3 regions of the Pedobacter sp. 10L46_2 genome follow, and region 2 is predicted to be linked to each of the others. Evidence: riboswitches for the same ligand, from Rfam matches in the RefSeq annotation. Region 2 holds a riboswitch; each other region holds the start of a gene.
What was found. Region 2 has a riboswitch for S-adenosylmethionine ahead of AC1DDX_RS23695 (O-acetylhomoserine aminocarboxypropyltransferase/cysteine synthase family protein). Riboswitches for the same ligand answer to the same signal wherever they lie in the genome.
Positions count from the first base shown of each region.

Region 1: linked by a shared signal. The riboswitch ahead of metH (methionine synthase) and the one ahead of AC1DDX_RS23695 (O-acetylhomoserine aminocarboxypropyltransferase/cysteine synthase family protein) in region 2 are both predicted to bind S-adenosylmethionine.
Region 3: linked by a shared signal. The riboswitch ahead of AC1DDX_RS02945 (SusC/RagA family TonB-linked outer membrane protein) and the one ahead of AC1DDX_RS23695 (O-acetylhomoserine aminocarboxypropyltransferase/cysteine synthase family protein) in region 2 are both predicted to bind S-adenosylmethionine.

Region 1 covers NZ_JBFTIZ010000001.1:61,306-67,179, forward strand. Annotated here, with positions in the region: gene metH (methionine synthase) at 1-3,438, opposite strand, end outside; SAM riboswitch class I at 3,556-3,665, opposite strand; gene AC1DDX_RS00275 (Bax inhibitor-1/YccA family protein) at 3,931-4,683, opposite strand; gene AC1DDX_RS00280 (hypothetical protein) at 4,732-5,301, opposite strand; gene murQ (N-acetylmuramic acid 6-phosphate etherase) at 5,308-5,874, opposite strand, start outside.
Region 2 covers NZ_JBFTIZ010000320.1:471-6,344, forward strand. Annotated here, with positions in the region: partial or broken gene AC1DDX_RS23685 (homoserine dehydrogenase) at 1-426, opposite strand, end outside; gene AC1DDX_RS23690 (homoserine O-acetyltransferase family protein) at 434-1,492, opposite strand; gene AC1DDX_RS23695 (O-acetylhomoserine aminocarboxypropyltransferase/cysteine synthase family protein) at 1,518-2,822, opposite strand; SAM riboswitch class I at 3,062-3,175, opposite strand; gene AC1DDX_RS23700 (trans-sulfuration enzyme family protein) at 3,335-4,324, opposite strand; gene AC1DDX_RS23705 (lipocalin family protein) at 4,416-4,904, shown strand; gene AC1DDX_RS23710 (FadR/GntR family transcriptional regulator) at 5,029-5,694, shown strand; gene AC1DDX_RS23715 (MFS transporter) at 5,735-5,874, shown strand, end outside.
Region 3 covers NZ_JBFTIZ010000012.1:3,874-9,747, forward strand. Annotated here, with positions in the region: gene AC1DDX_RS02940 (SusD/RagB family nutrient-binding outer membrane lipoprotein) at 1-389, opposite strand, end outside; gene AC1DDX_RS02945 (SusC/RagA family TonB-linked outer membrane protein) at 395-3,316, opposite strand; SAM riboswitch class I at 3,567-3,675, opposite strand; gene AC1DDX_RS02950 (alpha-L-rhamnosidase) at 3,845-5,874, shown strand, end outside.

The DNA.
Region 1 (5,874 bases), on a different contig from region 2:
CAAAGTGCCTTTTTCGGTATGCTCCGGACAAGCAGGGTAACCCGGTGCCGGACGAATACCTGCGTATTCCTCTTTAATCAGTGCCTCATTGTCCAGATTTTCATCCTTTGCATAACCCCAGTAATCCTTACGGACAAGCTCATGCATTTTCTCAGCAAAAGCCTCAGCAAGCCTATCGGCCAATGCCTTAGCCATAATACTGTTGTAGTCGTCATAGTTAGCCTCAAATTCAGCTACCATTTCATCACAACCAATACCTGTAGTAAGTGCGAAACCGCCAAAATAATCAGGCACACCAGTTTCCTGTTGTGCAATAAAATCCGAGAGCGCATAATATGGTTGTCCGGCAACTTTTTCAGCTTGTTGACGTAAAGTATGGATCACCACCTCTTTACCTTCCACATCAAGCACAATATCATCGCCTTTTGCATATGCAGGCCAGAAACCTATTACCGCTTTTGCAGTAAGTAATTTCTCGTCAACAATCTTTTTTAACAATGCTTTGGCGTCATTAAAAAGTTTTTTAGCCTCATCACCAACAACTTTATCCTCAAGGATACGCGGGTAACTACCACGCAGTTCCCAGGTTTGGAAAAAAGGAGTCCAGTCTATATAAGGCACAAGCTCTTCAAGAGGGTAATTTTCAAATACCCTGGTTCCTGTAAAAGAAGGAGCAGGAGCAACCAATGCGGTATCTATCTTAAAGTTATCCTTTCTGGCTTCTTCAATTGTTTTAAAACGTTTATCAGAGCGCTTATTTAAGTGCGCCTCACGTGCTTTATCATATTCCTCGCGAATACCCTGGATGTACTCATCGCGGGTATCTTTGTTCATTAAAGTACTACAAACCGTTACACTTCTCGAAGCATCAAGCACATGGATGGCTGGCCCCGAGTAGTTAGGCGCAACCTTAACCGCAGCATGAATCCTGGAGGTAGTAGCACCACCAATAATTAAAGGAATGGTAAAGCCTTCGCGCTCCATTTCTTTGGCGAAGTGTACCATTTCATCAAGCGAAGGGGTAATTAAACCACTTAAGCCAATAATATCAGCATTTATTTCTTTGGCTTTTTTAATGATTTCCTGTGCAGGAACCATTACGCCCATATCCACAATTTCGAAGTTATTACAAGCTAAAACTACACCTACAATGTTCTTTCCGATATCATGAACATCACCTTTTACAGTAGCCATTAATACCCTTCCGGCCGATGAATTCTGATCCTGATCCGGGTTATCCAGCTTTTCCTGCTCAATAAATGGCAACAGATAAGCCACGGCCTTTTTCATTACACGAGCAGATTTTACAACCTGCGGCAGGAACATTTTACCGGCCCCAAAAAGGTCACCCACAATGTTCATCCCGTCCATTAATGGACCTTCAATTACCTGAATGGGTCTCGCGTATTTCTGACGTGCTTCTTCAACATCAGCATCAAGGTATTCTATAATTCCCTTAACTAACGAATGAGAAAGTCTTTCTTCTACACTGGTTTTACGCCATTCCTCATCCCTGACAATCTCTTTTCCTTTAGATTTGATGGTGTCTGCAAATTCAACCAACCGCTCTGTAGCATCGTCTCTTCGGTTTAACAATACATCCTCTACAAGTACTAAAAGCTCTGGCGGAATTTCCTGATAAACCTCTAGCATTCCGGCATTTACAATCCCCATATCTAAACCAGCTTTGATGGCGTGGTATAAAAATGCAGAGTGCATCGCTTCCCTAACGGTATTATTACCTCTAAACGAGAAGGAGATGTTCGAAACACCACCACTTACTTTTGCATGGGGCAGGTTTTCTTTGATCCAGCGGGTAGCATTTATAAAATCTACCGCATAGTTGTTATGTTCTTCTAATCCGGTTGCAACGGTAAGGATGTTCGGGTCAAAGATGATGTCCTGAGGCGGAAAGCCAATTTCATCAACTAAAATATCATATGATCTTTTACAGATCTCTTTTCTTCTTTCAAAATTATCGGCCTGTCCCTGCTCATCAAATGCCATTACTACTATGGCAGCACCGTAGGTCATGATTTTGCGCGCACTTTCACGGAATTTGTCTTCGCCTTCTTTAAGAGAGATGGAGTTTACAATTCCTTTTCCCTGCAAGCATTTTAACCCGGCTTCTATAACCGTCCATTTAGACGAATCGACCATGATAGGCAACTTGGAAATATCAGGTTCAGACGCAATCAGGTTAAGGAATTTGGTCATAGAGGCTTCCGAATCAATCATCCCCTCATCCATATTCACATCGATAACCTGTGCACCACCCTCAACCTGCTGACGGGCAACGGCAAGTGCCGCTTCAAAATCTCCACCTAAAATGAGCTTAGAGAATTTTGGAGAACCGGTAATGTTTGTACGCTCACCAATGTTTACAAAAATACTCTCTGGAGTTATGGTAACCGGTTCCAATCCGCTTAAACGCAGATAAGGTTCTATCTGAGGTATTTTACGCGGTGCTACATTTTTTGCTTTTTCGGCTATGCAGCCGATATGCTCAGGTGTAGTTCCGCAACAACCACCTACAATATTTACAAAACCGTGCTGAATAAAATCTTCTACCAGATGAGCAGTTTCATGAGGCATTTCATCGTAAGCACCAAATTCATTTGGCAAACCCGCATTAGGATAGGCAGAAACATAGCAGCCTGCCTTAGCCGAAAGTTCTTCTATGTGCGGCCTCATGTCTTTTGCCCCCAAGGCGCAGTTGAAGCCTATACTTAATGGATTGGCGTGTATTACGGAATTTAAGAAAGCCTCGGCAGTTTGGCCTGATAAAGTTCTGCCGGAAGCATCAGTAATGGTTCCGGAGATCATAATCTCTATTTTACGGCCAATTACATTCTCATATTTTTTGATGGCAAATATGGCGGCCTTGGCATTTAAGGTGTCAAAAATGGTTTCAATTAAAAGCAGGTCTGAACCGCCATCAACCAGTCCGCGTATTTGTTCGTAATAAGCATCAACTAATTCATCGAAAGTGAGTGCCCTGAACCCTGGATCGTTTACATCCGGAGAAATAGATAGTGTTCTGTTAGTCGGGCCTACGGCACCGGCAACAAAACATTTTCTGTCGGGATTAGCCGCCATAAATTCATTAACTGCCTCTTTGGCTATTTTAGCCCCTTCAAAGCTCATCTCATAATCAAGCTCTTCCATCTGGTAATCGGCCAGTGAAATACGTTGGGTACTAAAGGTATTGGTCTCAATGATATCTGTACCGGCCTTTAAATATTCGGTATGAATTGCCTTAATGATATCTGGACGGGTAATGTTTAGTAAGTCGTTATTACCTTTTACATCACACGGGTGATCTTTGAACCGCTCGCCCCTGAAATCTTCTTCAGAAAGGACGTAACGTTGTATCATAGTGCCCATCGCACCATCAATGATCAGGATACGTTTTTCTAACTCTGCTCTAATGTCCATTTTTAATAGTAATATGAGTAGGTAATAAGCTAAAGTTGATAGAGGCTGTGCCTAAACAAGTGCCGAACTCATTACATACAAAGCTTATTCGAAAAGTCCGGTTTAGGTGTCGACTTTAACTTATCTTTCGGGAACCAATTGTTTGGCTCCAGTAGAATGTAGCACCTTGTAAGCACAGGTTGCTAAGACTTCGCAGGGTCTAATCCCTCCGTCTTTCTCTATAAGCATTACAAAGGTGCAACAAAGAAAAATCATTTCCAAAATTTCGGCCGTTAAAGCATATAAAATTGTATAGAGGAGACAATTAACTCAGAACTTCGAAACATTGTTTTGAAAACATCACAGTGTACAGCTGAATTTGAAAGCTTAAAATGTGTTTAAATTATAGAGATGGCAATCTGCCTATGAGAGATAAATATGTTGACAACGAAAAGGCGGGTGGGATCATAGTTCATGCTCCACCCGCCTTTAATATTTTTAAGAAACAGGTTGTTATTTTCTGCTTCCGAAGATTCTTAGTAGATATAAGAAGATGTTTATAAAGTCAAGGTAAAGAGATAAAGCGCCCATAATTGCCAGTTTCTTAGCGTCAGTTGCCGCCATTTGATCCCCATTTTCTTCAATACCCGCACCAATACGTTTCAGTTTCTGAACATCGTATGCTGTTAGAGCTGTAAAGATTGCTACTCCAAAGAAGCTCATTATGTAGCTAAAACGATCACTTCCAATAAACATGTTAATGATACCGGCAATGAATAAGCCTACTACACCTACCATTAATATTGGGCCAAATTTGCTTAAATCTACATCTGTGGTGTAACCTAAAACTGCCATTATTCCAAATATACCCGCTGCGGCAGCAAAACATGCTACAATTGAACCAGCGGTATAGATAAGTAATATAAAACTTAAACTAACACCTAATAGAACCGAAAATAGAACAAATACGCCTAATAAAGCACCATAAGACAGGCGGTTAAATCCTGTTCCCATTAAAATTACCAGACCAAGAGGCGCAAACATTGCGATATAACCTAGTATTGTTCTTTGTCCTGTTTCAAAATTAATTAATTGACTTAAAGCTGCAGGAGAAGTTGAAATAAGCAAAGCAGCTAATGTTGATAAACCAAGAGCTATAAACATCCATAAAAAAACATTCGCGAAGAATTTCTTGGCAACTTTACCAGTTAAGTCTTCTACAAAAACGGACTGTTGTGCCCAATCATTATTATTGTTATTATTCATGTGTTTTAAATTTATTTAAAGATACGAATTGTTTCATTCTAACAAAAGCTATGCCCCTAGCCTTTTTGTCAGGATTTCTTCAACTTTCTTGAAAAACTGAAGGGGTTTTAAGGTTCTCCATGCCATATCGTCAAGTTCGCCACCAAAATTGATGTAATAATCTATATTGCTGTTACGGAATTCATTGATTACATGTTCCTGGAAATTGATGCCTGTAATCCACCCATCTTCAACTTCCTGAAACCATTCTTCATAATAACTATCTTCAGAAGAATGGAAGTTCAGTACGTTTTCGCCTATCAGTATGAATTTATTTATGCCTTCGTCAATCATCAGTTCAATGATTTCACGTTTCAGAAGCATAATGTCGTTGCCGATGGCATCGTTCCACTCTCCAATAAGCTCTATGACTGCATAATTTCTATCGTAGTCAACATACAGTACTTTAAGATACATTGTACTTGATCCGAAATCATCCCATTGGGGATGTAACAGAAAATTGTACAGCTGCTTGTCGAAATAAAATTCCGAGTACTCAGTGTTGTAGAACGGAGAACGCTCATCTTCTGCCGCGATATAGTCATCACGCCATAGATAGTAAGGCTCTATTTCGTGCATGTCGGGTTATTTATGAGTAGATTCAACCGCTTTGCGGACACTTCCATAACGGATAAGCAGATCAGCAGCATGTTCATAATCTATATTCAGTTCGTCCATTACCATTTGTGTACCTCTGTCTACCAGTTTATGATTGGTTAGCTGCATGTCTACCATCTTGTTGCCTTTTACCCTGCCTAGTTTTATCATTACCGTAGTACTAAGCATGTTTAGAACCAGTTTTTGTGCAGTTCCAGACTTCATTCTGGTAGAACCTGTTAAAAATTCAGGACCAACTACTACCTCTACAGGGAAATCACTTTCAGCAGCTATCGGCCCCCCTTCGTTGCATACAATACAACCCGTTAAAATGCCATTTTTACGGGCAGTGTTTAGTCCGCCGATAACGTATGGCGTGGTTCCAGATGCGGCAAGACCAATTAAACAGTCGTTGGCATCAATTTTAAATTCCTGCAGATCTATCCATGCTTGCTGGTCATCATCTTCAGCATTTTCAACTGCTCTTCGTATGGCAGTGTCTCCGCCGGCAATAATTCCAACAACCCAATCAAACGGAACACCAAAGGTAGGAGG
Region 2 (5,874 bases):
CAGTAATTCATTGTCGTAATATTCTTCCAGATTACGGATGATAGGTATACTGCCGCAAACTGCACCTTCATATAATAGAGATGCATTATGTTTTTCTTGCAATTCAACCAGTTCGGCCAGATGAGTAGCAATCATTTTTTTATTGGCAGAAACTACATTTTTACCGCTGATTAATGCTCTTTTAACGATGTTGTAGGCAATCTCTGCGTCATCAATTAACTCAACTACAGTGTTAATTTCACTATTGTCTAATATTTCGTCATGATTTGTGGTGAAAAGATGTGCCTCAAGGCTACGTTTTTTCTCAGGATTTTTAATAGCTATTTTAACGATCTCAAGGTTTAGGTCCTGACCGCGAATAATATCATGCAATCCTTGTCCAACAACTCCAAAACCAAATAAGCCGATCTTAAGTTTCTTACTCATCTAAATACTATGCTGTTTTATGTAATTTAATTATTTTCTTATTTGCACTTTCTTTTAAGAATGTGCCAATTATGTTGGTTAATATGTCTGTCTCAATTAAAAAACCATCGTGGCCATAAGCAGAGCTAATACTTTTGAGTGCTGCTCCTGGAATATGCTTCGCTAAAAACTCTTGTTCACAAAGCGGGAACAGAACATCGTTTTCAATTCCTATTACCAGCGTATTCGCTTTAACTAATGCTAAGGCATCAACAATACTTTTTCTGCTTCGGCCAACATTATGGCTGTCCATTGCTTTACTCAAGTACCAATAGCTGTAGGCATTAAAACGTTTACACAGTTTTTCGCCCTGATAATTCTGGTAAGAGGCGGCTCGGAATGAACCTGTTTTGTCATTTACACTTTCTAATTGAGTAGCTGAATATGCTTCATAAGTGCGATAAGATAATAAAGCAATGCTTCTTGCGGCTTTTAAACCTTTTAAGCCACCATCTGGCTGCTGTGCATAAAATGTACGATCAGTGCTGATTGCTAAACGCTGACTCTCGTTAAATGCAATTCCCCATGGTGAGTGTACTGCATTTGTAGCTACAAGAATTAGATTGTCTACGCTCTTGCTATCTGTAATGGCCCATTCCAATGCTTGTTGCCCGCCTAAAGAACCGCCAATTAATACTTTAAGGTGTTGAATGCCAAGATATGATGCAAGCAAGCGGTGAGCAGCGACCAAATCTCTGATGGTAAATTCTGGAAAAGCAAGGTAATACGGTTGCCCTGTTACCGGATTTATACTTAATGGATTGGTTGTACCGTAATTAGACCCTAATACATTTGCACAGATGATAAAGTGTTCCTCAGGGTTAAACAGGTCGTTATTGCCGAAAAGTCCTTTCCACCAGTCTAAAACATCAGCATTGGCTGTAAGCGCATGGCATACCCAGATCACATTATCTTTCTTTGCATTTAGTTTGCCATAAGTTTGATAAGCAATCTCTAATTTGCGTAGTTTTTTCCCGTTCTCTAGCTTAAATAACTTTGTATGCGTATATGTGGCAGTAGTGCTCATTCTTTAGATCTTGTAGCGTTTTATTTTATTTGTTGATAGCAGCAAAGGCTTGTTCAAAATCAGCCTTAATGTCGTCTATGTGTTCAATTCCTACAGAAACACGTAGCTGGCTGGCTGTAATGCCTGCAGCAATTTGTTCCTCGTCACTTAGTTGTTGATGCGTAGTTGCTGAAGGTTGTATGATAAGGGTTTTTGCATCACCCAGGTTTGCAAGGTGGCTAACAAGTTTAAGATTGTCGACCAATGCCGTTGCTTTTTCTTTATCACCATGTAGTTCAAAAGATAGCACTGCACCGAATCCATTCTTTAAATACTTTTTGGCGTTAGCATGGTATGGACTGCTTTCAAGTCCGGGATAGTTTACGCTCTTCACAGCATCATGGCTTTCTAACCAGGTCGCCAGTGCAAGTGTGTTATCTACGTGACGTTGCACGCGAAGTGATAAAGTTTCTAATCCCTGAATTAAAAGGAAAGAGTTGAAAGGAGAGATGGCCGGGCCAAAATCTCTTAACCCTTCAACGCGGGCACGAATAATGAATTGAATATTTCCAAAAGGACCACCAATTCCAAAAACATCATTAAAAATTAAACCATGATATCCTTCTGATGGCTCGGTAAATTGAGGGAATTTGCCATTTCCCCAGTTGTAATTTCCACCATCTACTATTACCCCGCCAATACTGGTGCCATGTCCGCCAATCCATTTGGTAGCAGATTGCACAACAACATGGGCCCCGTGTTCTAAAGGTTTAAACAGATAACCAGCTGCGCCAAAAGTATTATCTACTATTAACGGTAAATCGTGTCTGTTGGCAATGGCAGATAATTTTTCGAAATCGGCAATACTGAAAGCAGGATTACCAATGGTTTCTAAATATATAGCTTTAGTATTTGCATCGATTTTTGATTCAAAATCGTTGGCATCATCGCCATTAGCAAACCTAACCTCAATACCAAGACGTTTAAAGCTTACTTTGAACTGATTATATGATCCGCCATATAAATGAGATGAGGATACAAAATTGTCACCTGCCTGTAGGATATTATTTAATGCAATAAATTGAGCCGCCTGTCCCGAAGCTACGGCTAAAGCAGCCACACCGCCTTCAAGTGCTGCTATTCTTTTTTCGAAAACATCAGTTGTCGGATTCATGATCCTGGTGTAAATGTTTCCGAATTCCTTTAGCGCAAATAAGTTTGCACCATGTTCGGAGTTCTTAAAACCGTAAGAGGTAGTTTGGTATATTGGAACAGCTCTTGATCCTGTAGTAGGATCAATTTCCTGACCTGCATGTACTTGTAATGTTTCGAATTTATGTGATGTTGACATGTTATATTTAGTTTTAAGTGGTTCCTGTTATGTTTTTGAGTCGATACGTTGCGGAGATTTTAGCTTCGGAAACGTATACCGTTGTTAAGCGTACCCCTGCAAGGGGCCTTCCGTATGAATGTGAAATGCAAAAGGAAGATTTGTAAATTATAGTATGCAACAGCACATGCAATTAGCCTGCTGAGGATAACAATAATTAAACAGATTTGAAGTAATGCTTACAGTTTTCATTTTGTTTCAATTTATCTTTCCAAACGACACCATGTCTTTTGGTCAGGAATTGGCACCTTCTCCATCTTGGGAGGGTTGCCAGTGGGTCAAAGAGCCTGTCTCTCGCCACTTCTTTATAAATCAAACCTTTTTATTAAGGAAGGTTGACTTGGTTAGCTTTCGCTAAATGATATCGCAAATGTAGATTTAAGTTAATAAATATCCAAAATTATATTTTGGATATTTATTAACTTGTTGTATTACAGTGTTGTAAATTAATTTTTTGATGGGGTTGCTTGATTTTATCCTGCAAGTGCCTGATCTAAATCTGCTATTAGATCATCTATATGCTCAAGCCCAACAGATATCCGAATTAAATTTTGTGGGGTTTTGGTGTCAGGTCCTTCAACAGATGCACGGTGTTCTATTAAACTTTCAACTCCACCTAAACTTGTAGCCTGCGCAAAGACTTTAACTTTATTAACCACTTTTCTGGCTTCATCAGATCCACCTTTAACTAACACCGATAACATTCCTCCATAGCCATTCATTTGCCTTTTTGCGATGTCGTACTGAGGGTGGGTTATTAATCCCGGATAATAAACTCTTTCAATAGCAGGGTGTTTTTCTAGATGTAATGCTAAAGCCAATCCATTAGTACAGTGGCCGCGCATGCGATATGCCAATGTTTTGATACTTCTTATTAACAGAAAACAATCGAAAGGAGAGGGTACTGCTCCACCAACTTGCTGTATGTTTCTGATCTTTTCCCAAAATTCATTTTTTTCTGCCGTGATAAGTACCCCACCCAGAACATCACTATGGCCACCAATATATTTTGTGGAAGAGTGCATTACAATATCCGCCCCAAAATCAATAGGGTTTTGTAAGCATGGCGAAGCAAAAGTGCTGTCGCATGCAAGAATAAGGTTGTTCTCCTTGGCGATTTTGGAAACCCCGGCAATATCTGTAATTTTTAATAATGGATTAGAAGGGGTTTCTATCCATATCAATACAGTATTCTTCTTAATGAATTTTGCTATGTTATCAAGGTTCGTAAGATCTATAAAATCAATTTCAAGAGTATCTTTAAAAATGGTCCGCAGTTGTTTTTTAAAACCCCAGTACATGTCGTCAGGAGCAATGATATGGCTTCCTGGTTTTAAAGCCTGAAAAACTGCCATTCCAGCCGTATTTCCTGAAGAAAACGCACAGGCTTCTACACCTTTTTCTAATTCTGAAAGCGCATTTTCCAGTGCTGATCTATTTGGATTACTTACTCTGCTATACATATGTCCACCAGAACAAAGTTAAGGGTATAATGTTATTCGCCTTAAGTTTTGGCAAGATTTATGTAATTGAATTATCAAATTAAAGAAGAATATGAAAAGAATATTACTGATAGCAGCCATTTTATGCAGTTCGTTAATGGTTTTGCAAAGTTGTTCGCCTAAAGGTGGTGCAACTCAAAGTTTAAAGAAAGGTAATGTAACTGGTAATTGGGTTTTAAATGATATTACATTTGAAGGCTTGCCGCAATCAGCAGTAAAATCATTGTTTGATGAAGGTTCTTATACTTGCTTCAAAGGAAGTACCTGGAGTCTCACTAATAGCGGAAACGGAAGCTATACCTTACCAGGTGGAGGAGAGTGTACTGCAAAAACTCAGAAAATATACTGGTCAGTAAGTCCTGCTGACGAGACATTCCAATTCAAAAAGATCTTTGAAGGCGAAAAAGCCAAAAACGTAACTTCTGGTTACAGATCGGTATTGTCTTCTACAGATGGCAATAGTATGGTTATTAAATCACCTGTAGAATATGGAGCAAAAACTGCTTACATTGTCTTGAATTTTACAAAAGCAGCGAAATAAGAGTAAAATAGTTTGGTTTAGGGAAAAGGGTTCAATTAGTTTTGAGCCCTTTTTTTATTGATTTCTTTGTTAGATGTATTTTAATTTCTACCTTTGAATTCATCTGATGATATGATGAATTAACATGAAAGATCTTATACAAAAAAAGTCTCTTGCGGATGAAGTAGCCGCGCGATTAAGTGAGCAGATTTCTCTTGGACAATACAAAGTGAATGAACAGTTGCCGATAGAACCGGAATTAATGAAAAACTTTGGTGTCGGACGCTCAACTATAAGGGAAGCCATAAAAATATTAGCTAATTCTGGGTTACTTAGAGTTCAACAAGGGATTGGAACTTTTGTAGATCAGCTAACAGCAAATAGGGAACCTATGGATTTGCGGTTGAAGCGTGCGAATGTTAAAGATCTGGATGAGGTTAGGCAATTACTTGAAATGAAAATTGCAGAGAAAGCAGCACTTAACAGAACTGAAAGTGATATTATAATCATAAGAACTCATCTGGAAAACAGAAGAAGAGCCGCCAAGGAGGGATTAATAGATGAATGTATTGAAGCAGATGTGCAATTTCATATATCAATTGCCGAAGCTTCAAAGAATGAAATACTTGCCGACTTATATAAATCAGCCTCCATTCATTTAAAAAATTGGTTCCTTCAAACACATTCAGATGCCAGAGCCTTCGAAGAAACTTACATATATCATGAGCAGTTGCTAAAAAGCATTATCGCCGGAGACCCAAAAAAGGCCTGGAACATTGCCGCAAAAATATTAGGACACGTATCTCAATAAAAATTTATTAAAATTCATCAGATGATCTGATCTGAAAAATATGGAAAAAACATCTTTTACAAACACTGCCGTTATCGACACAAAGAGAATTACACAGCAAACAGTATTCTCTATTTTATTCACAATTAGTTTTACACATTTACTTAATGATATGCTTCAGGCAGTAATTCCTGCTGTATA
Region 3 (5,874 bases), on a different contig from region 2:
GTCCATGATCTTAATACTTTAGCTACGCCTCTGTAATTGGTGTTTTGTTGTGCATCGGCTAGCTCAATCAGTTTGTTAAGATTGGTAATACCTTTTGTATATCCGGTGTTCCATAAATCCTGAAGATCGGTATTAGAAAAAATATAACGATCGGCATCAGTATACTGTATTTTTGACCAGTGCTGAACAAATAGCAGACTTGAGTTAATATTGTTAGTTCCCCAGTATGCATCAGCAGTGTTCTTTATAGCACCTGTTAGCAAATAATCAGGAAGGGGGTTTTCTGCAGCGTTGGGATTTTTGTTGATATCTGCCAGCTCGTCTTTGCACGAAGTGAAAGCCGTTGCTATAATTGCAGAAAAAAGGATTGGAATATATTTGAATTTCATGATGTCTAGAATTTAAAATTAAGGTTAAAACCAAATGATCTTGTTGTTGGAAGAGTTAGGTCCTCCAGACCCTGAGCGTTTCCTGTGTTGAATGCAGTTTCAGGGTCAATATTTGGTACATCTTTATGGATGATCCAAAGATTACGTCCCACTATTGAGAAAGTAGCGTCCTGTAACCCGATCTTTTTAACCCATTGCGAAGGAATGTTGTAGCTCAATCTAGCTTCTCTTAATTTGATATAAGAAGCGCTGTAAACAAATTGCTCATCTGCATTGGTTGTAGCTTTGTAATACTCTTCTGCAGGAATGATTTTATTGTTCTTAGTGCCATCAGCCAGAACGCCGTCAAAGATCATCCCGTCATTAAATGTTGTTCCTCCTGAGGTATAGGTAAGTCCGCCATTTTCAGCATTTCTTCCTCTCATTGTACTTGCCAGTACACCCGTATAAGTTCCTGTAGCGTTACTACCAGAGAATACCTTACCACCAATTCTGGCGACTACGAGGAAATTCACATTAATTGTATAGCTGCTAATGCGTCCTTCTTTATCCAATTCTGTAACCTTACTGCGATTACGTGAATAGTTTAAATTGATGTCCCAGCTAAAGTCTTTAAGTTTAACAGGGGTTAAACCTAGTTGAACTTCTATTCCTTTGTTATTGATACTTCCGCCATTAATAAGTTTTTGTGTATATCCTGTTCCTGAACTTACATCAACTTTTAAAATCTGATTAATACTGTTTGTATTGTACACACTTAGATCCAGCTTGATGCGGTTATCAAACAACCCAATTTCGGCACCCGCCTCAGTCGATTTGGTGATTTCTGGCAGAAGGTTTGGATTAAGGTCGATCGTATTAACTGATTGTTGTGGATTTCCATCAAATGGAGCAGTGAAGCTATAGGTATTGATCAGTTGATAAGGGTCTGTTGCCTTTCCTACTTTAGACCAGCCTCCTCTTAGTTTAGCGAAACTAAGCACCTCGCTTTTAATATCAAAAGCTTCTGTAAGAATTAAACTTCCATTAACAGAAGGGTAGAAATAAGATAAGTTCGGTTTTGGTAAACTGGAATCCCAGTCGTTACGTGCTGTTAAATTCAGATATGCATAATCTCTAAAGCCCAACTGAGCGGATCCAAATAAACTATAGGTTCTAAGTTTGGTGTAAACGTTTGAAGATACCAATGGATCTCTGGAGTTGCTCAAGGTATATAAGCCGTTTACTGCCAACTTGGTCGCTTTCTGATCGTTTTGTTCGAAAGTTGAAGTTCTAATGTTTCCGCCACCCAAAATATCTATTGAGAAATCTGAATTCAGTTTCTTATTGAACTCTAAACGACCTTCGGTATTATTTTCATTAACCGTATATGCATCTTCCTCATATGAACCGAATGGGGTACCATTTGTTCCATAAGCGATTTTGATCTTTCTACGGTCTGTATAGTAATCATTTCCTGTCCTGAAGTTGGCTGAAAGTGCGCTTGTAATTTTATAATTTAATTCTGCATTACCAATAATGCGATCACGTTTCTGACCAACTGTATTTTCATAGGCTATGAAATAAGGGTTACTATAGTAACTATTGTTCCAGTTAAAGTCGTTTCCGTTTTCGTCTTTATAGTTTTTAAGCTGACTAACATCTACCTGTCTTCCAAACCATGTAAATTGAAGCATCGGGCCAGTTGCACGTTTTCCGCCTGAGGCAGGAAGGTTATCGGCATTGCTTTTTATATAATTTGCAGAAGCGTTTAAAGTTAATTTAGGAGTGATTCTGTACGTGGTATTCAATAATAATGAATTCTTGTCCTGAGAAGAATTTGGCAGTATACCACCTTGCGTAAGGTTGTTGTAAGAGAAACGGACATCTTGTTTTTCTCCAGAGCCTGCAATGGCAATACCATTATTAAGCGCAAAACCTGTTTCAAAGAAATCCTTAACATTATCTGGATGAGCAATAAATGGAACAGCAACACCTTTAGAGTTAAACTGAGGAATTAAACGGCCATCCAATGCTGGTCCCCAGCTTTCATCTACACCGTCGTTTACACCTCCACCTTTTCCATCTACAAAGCTAAACTTGCCGCTTGTACCTTGTCCGAATGAGTTTTGATAATCCGGTAAGGTCAATAGGTTTGAAAATGTAGCGTTGGAGTTAACACTGATACCTAAACCCTTTTGGCCTCTGCCAGTTTTGGTTTTAATAAGGATAACACCTGCTGCTGCACGTGATCCATATAGTGCTGCTGCATTTGGACCTTTAAGTACACTGATTGATTCAATGTCTTCTGAATTAATATCCGAAATGGTATTGGCAAAATCCCTTGATCCAGCTATACCTAGATTCTGCGAATTATCAACGGGTACTCCGTCCACTACAAAGAGGGGTTGGTTGTTACCTGATATAGAGGTTTCACCACGAATAATAATTCTTGATGAACCCATATCGCCCTGGCTATTTGTAGTTTGCACACCGGCAATTTTTCCGGCCAGAGAGTTGATTATATTGGTTTCTTTTGCGGTAGCAATATCTTTAGATTTTAATTCCTGAACAGCATATCCCAACGATTTCTTTTCTTTAGAAATCCCAAGGGCTGTAACAACAACTTCACTTAAAGCATTTGCCGAAACATCAAGCGCAATATTTAATGTAGTTGTAGCTGCGGTAATGGTTACTTCTTTTGTAGTATATCCAAGATAAGATATACTAAGTACATCATTAACATCTGCAGCTAGAGAAAACTTACCGCTGCCATCTGTAGTTGTTCCGCTTTTTTTACCTTTTATGGTAATTGATGCTCCTGGAATAGTCTCCCCGTCGGGGTTTCCGGTAACAGTACCTGTTATTTTAACAGATTGTGCCTGTACGGTTTGCAGGAAAAAAAAGGATATAAGAATCCCTGCAAAAATTTTGTATATTTTTAACATGTGAATTAAATAAATGGGTGTATAATAAATTCTTTGGGTTGCATTAAATAGAGCAACAGTGCATTCGTTTTTGAGTGATCATAAGACCAGATGAAGGGTAATGAGATGGAGATGAGCAGCGCATTTCTTTTTGGTGTACTTTCTGTGTCATGTTTTTATACATTTATAGTTTAGGTCATCCCTTACATACTTTGTCGCGAACAGAATTAGATTTGGTTATGATGATTGATAAGGAGCATTGCGCTGTTTAATCTTATCTTTTCCGCTTTGCAGCGAATTGGAATTAGCACCTTTTACAATAAATTGTAGAGGTTGCTAAGACATCATAGGGCCAATCCCTCAGTCTTTCTTGATAAGCAGGAAGTTTTAAGAACCATTTGCTGCGACAAATATAAGAATAATCTAGTATTCCTATAGAAATTAATAAAATAAATATTCTGTATTTTGAGCAGGACAGTACAGGTTGCTGAAAATGACTAAGAAAATTAACATTGTAAACACACTAAACTTTACCTGAATTATATTCTAATGAAATTTCTTTATTCTTTCTTGCTGATGCTCTTCACCATTTCTATGGCAGAAAAAGCATACTCTAATGAAGTTAAACCCTCAGGTTTGCAATGCGAACATTTAATAAACCCAATTGGGGTAGATTTGTTAAATCCGCGCTTGTCGTGGATGATGACAGATACCCGTCAGGGTGCTAAACAAACTGCTTATAGAATTATTGTAGGTAAAGATTCATCAGAAGTAGCAAAAAAAAGGGGCCTTTCGTGGGAGTCGGGCAAAGTAGCCTCGTCTGCAAATCTTGTTAATTATAAAGGCAAAACCTTAGAGCCGTTCACTAAATACTACTGGTCTGTTGAGCTTTGGGATAAAGATGGTAAACCAGCTTCATCTGGCGGGGTAGCAACTTTCGAAACAGGAATGATGAAAGTCGACAACTGGAAAGGTACCTGGATCAGTGATGGTAACGATATCGATAAACGCGAGGCTCCATATTTCAGAAAAGTATTTGAACCTTCTAAAAAAATAAAATCTGCAAGGGCATATATTGCTGCTGCTGGTTTGTACGAATTATATTTAAATGGGAAAAAAGTAGGGAACCATAGACTTGACCCTATGTACACCCGTTTCGACAGACGTAACTTATATGTTTCTTACGATGTTACTGCCCAACTTCAAAAAGGTAAAAATGCTGTTGGTGTTTTACTTGGTAATGGATGGTATAACCATCAATCTATTGCGGTATGGAATTTTGACAAGGCACCCTGGAGAGCAAGACCTACTTTTTGTCTGGATTTAAGAATCACCTATGAAGATGGAACTGTTGATGTGGTTACTTCCGGGGGCGACTGGAAAACAAGTTCAAGTCCGATAGTACTCAACAATATTTACACTGCCGAGCATTATGATGCACGCAAGGAGCAACCGGGTTGGAATACTGCAGATTTTGATGATAAAAAGTGGAATGGCATCTCGCTTAGAGCTGCCCCGTCCAATAATGTTGTAAGTCAGGTTATGCAGCCAATTCGTAATGTCGAAGAAATTCCTTCTAAAACAATGCAAAAGGTTAACGACACTGTATATGTTTTTGATCTGGGCCGCAATATCTCTGGAGTTACAAAAATTAAAGTAAGCGGAGAGGAAGGCACTGTTATTCGTATTAAGCATGGCGAACGCTTGCATGCTAACGGAAGGCTAGACCTATCTAATATTGATGTTTACTATCGCCCTAAAGATAATACCGATCCTTTTCAAACAGATATCGTTACCTTATCAGGTAAAGGAGAACTTGAGTTTATGCCTAAGTTCAATTACAAAGGATTCCAGTATGTTGAGGTGATCAGCAGTAAGCCGGTACAATTAACCAAAGAAAGCATCACCGGTTACTTTATGCACAGTGATGTTACCCCGACAGGTAAAATAAGCTCTTCAAATAAGCTAATTGATCGACTATGGTGGGCAACTAACAATTCTTACTTGTCTAATCTAATGGGATATCCTACCGATTGTCCGCAAAGAGAAAAGAATGGATGGACTGGCGATGGACACTTTGCTGTTGAAACAGGCCTGTTTAATTTTGACGGTATTACAGTTTATGAAAAATGGCTTGCCGACCACAGGGACGAACAACAACCAAATGGCGTACTTCCTGATATTATACCTACAGGTGGATGGGGTTATGGATCGGCAAATGGAACTGACTGGACAAGTACAATTGCTATAATTCCATGGAATATATACATGTTTTATGGCGATAGTAAGTTGCTTTCAGATTCTTACAACAGCATTAAACGGTATGTGAATTACATAGAGCAAATTAGTCCTGCAGGATTAACAACCTTTGGCAGAGGCGATTGGGTGCCTGTTAAATCACAATCGTCATTGGAATATACCTCTTCTACTTATTACTATGTAGATGCAGTTATCCTTGCAAAGGCTGCAAAAATGTTTGGTAAGCAGGCCGATTATAGCTATTACAGCAACCTTGCAGAGAAAATTAAAAAGGCAATAAACGATAAGTATTTAAACCGCACAACGGGCATTTATGCATC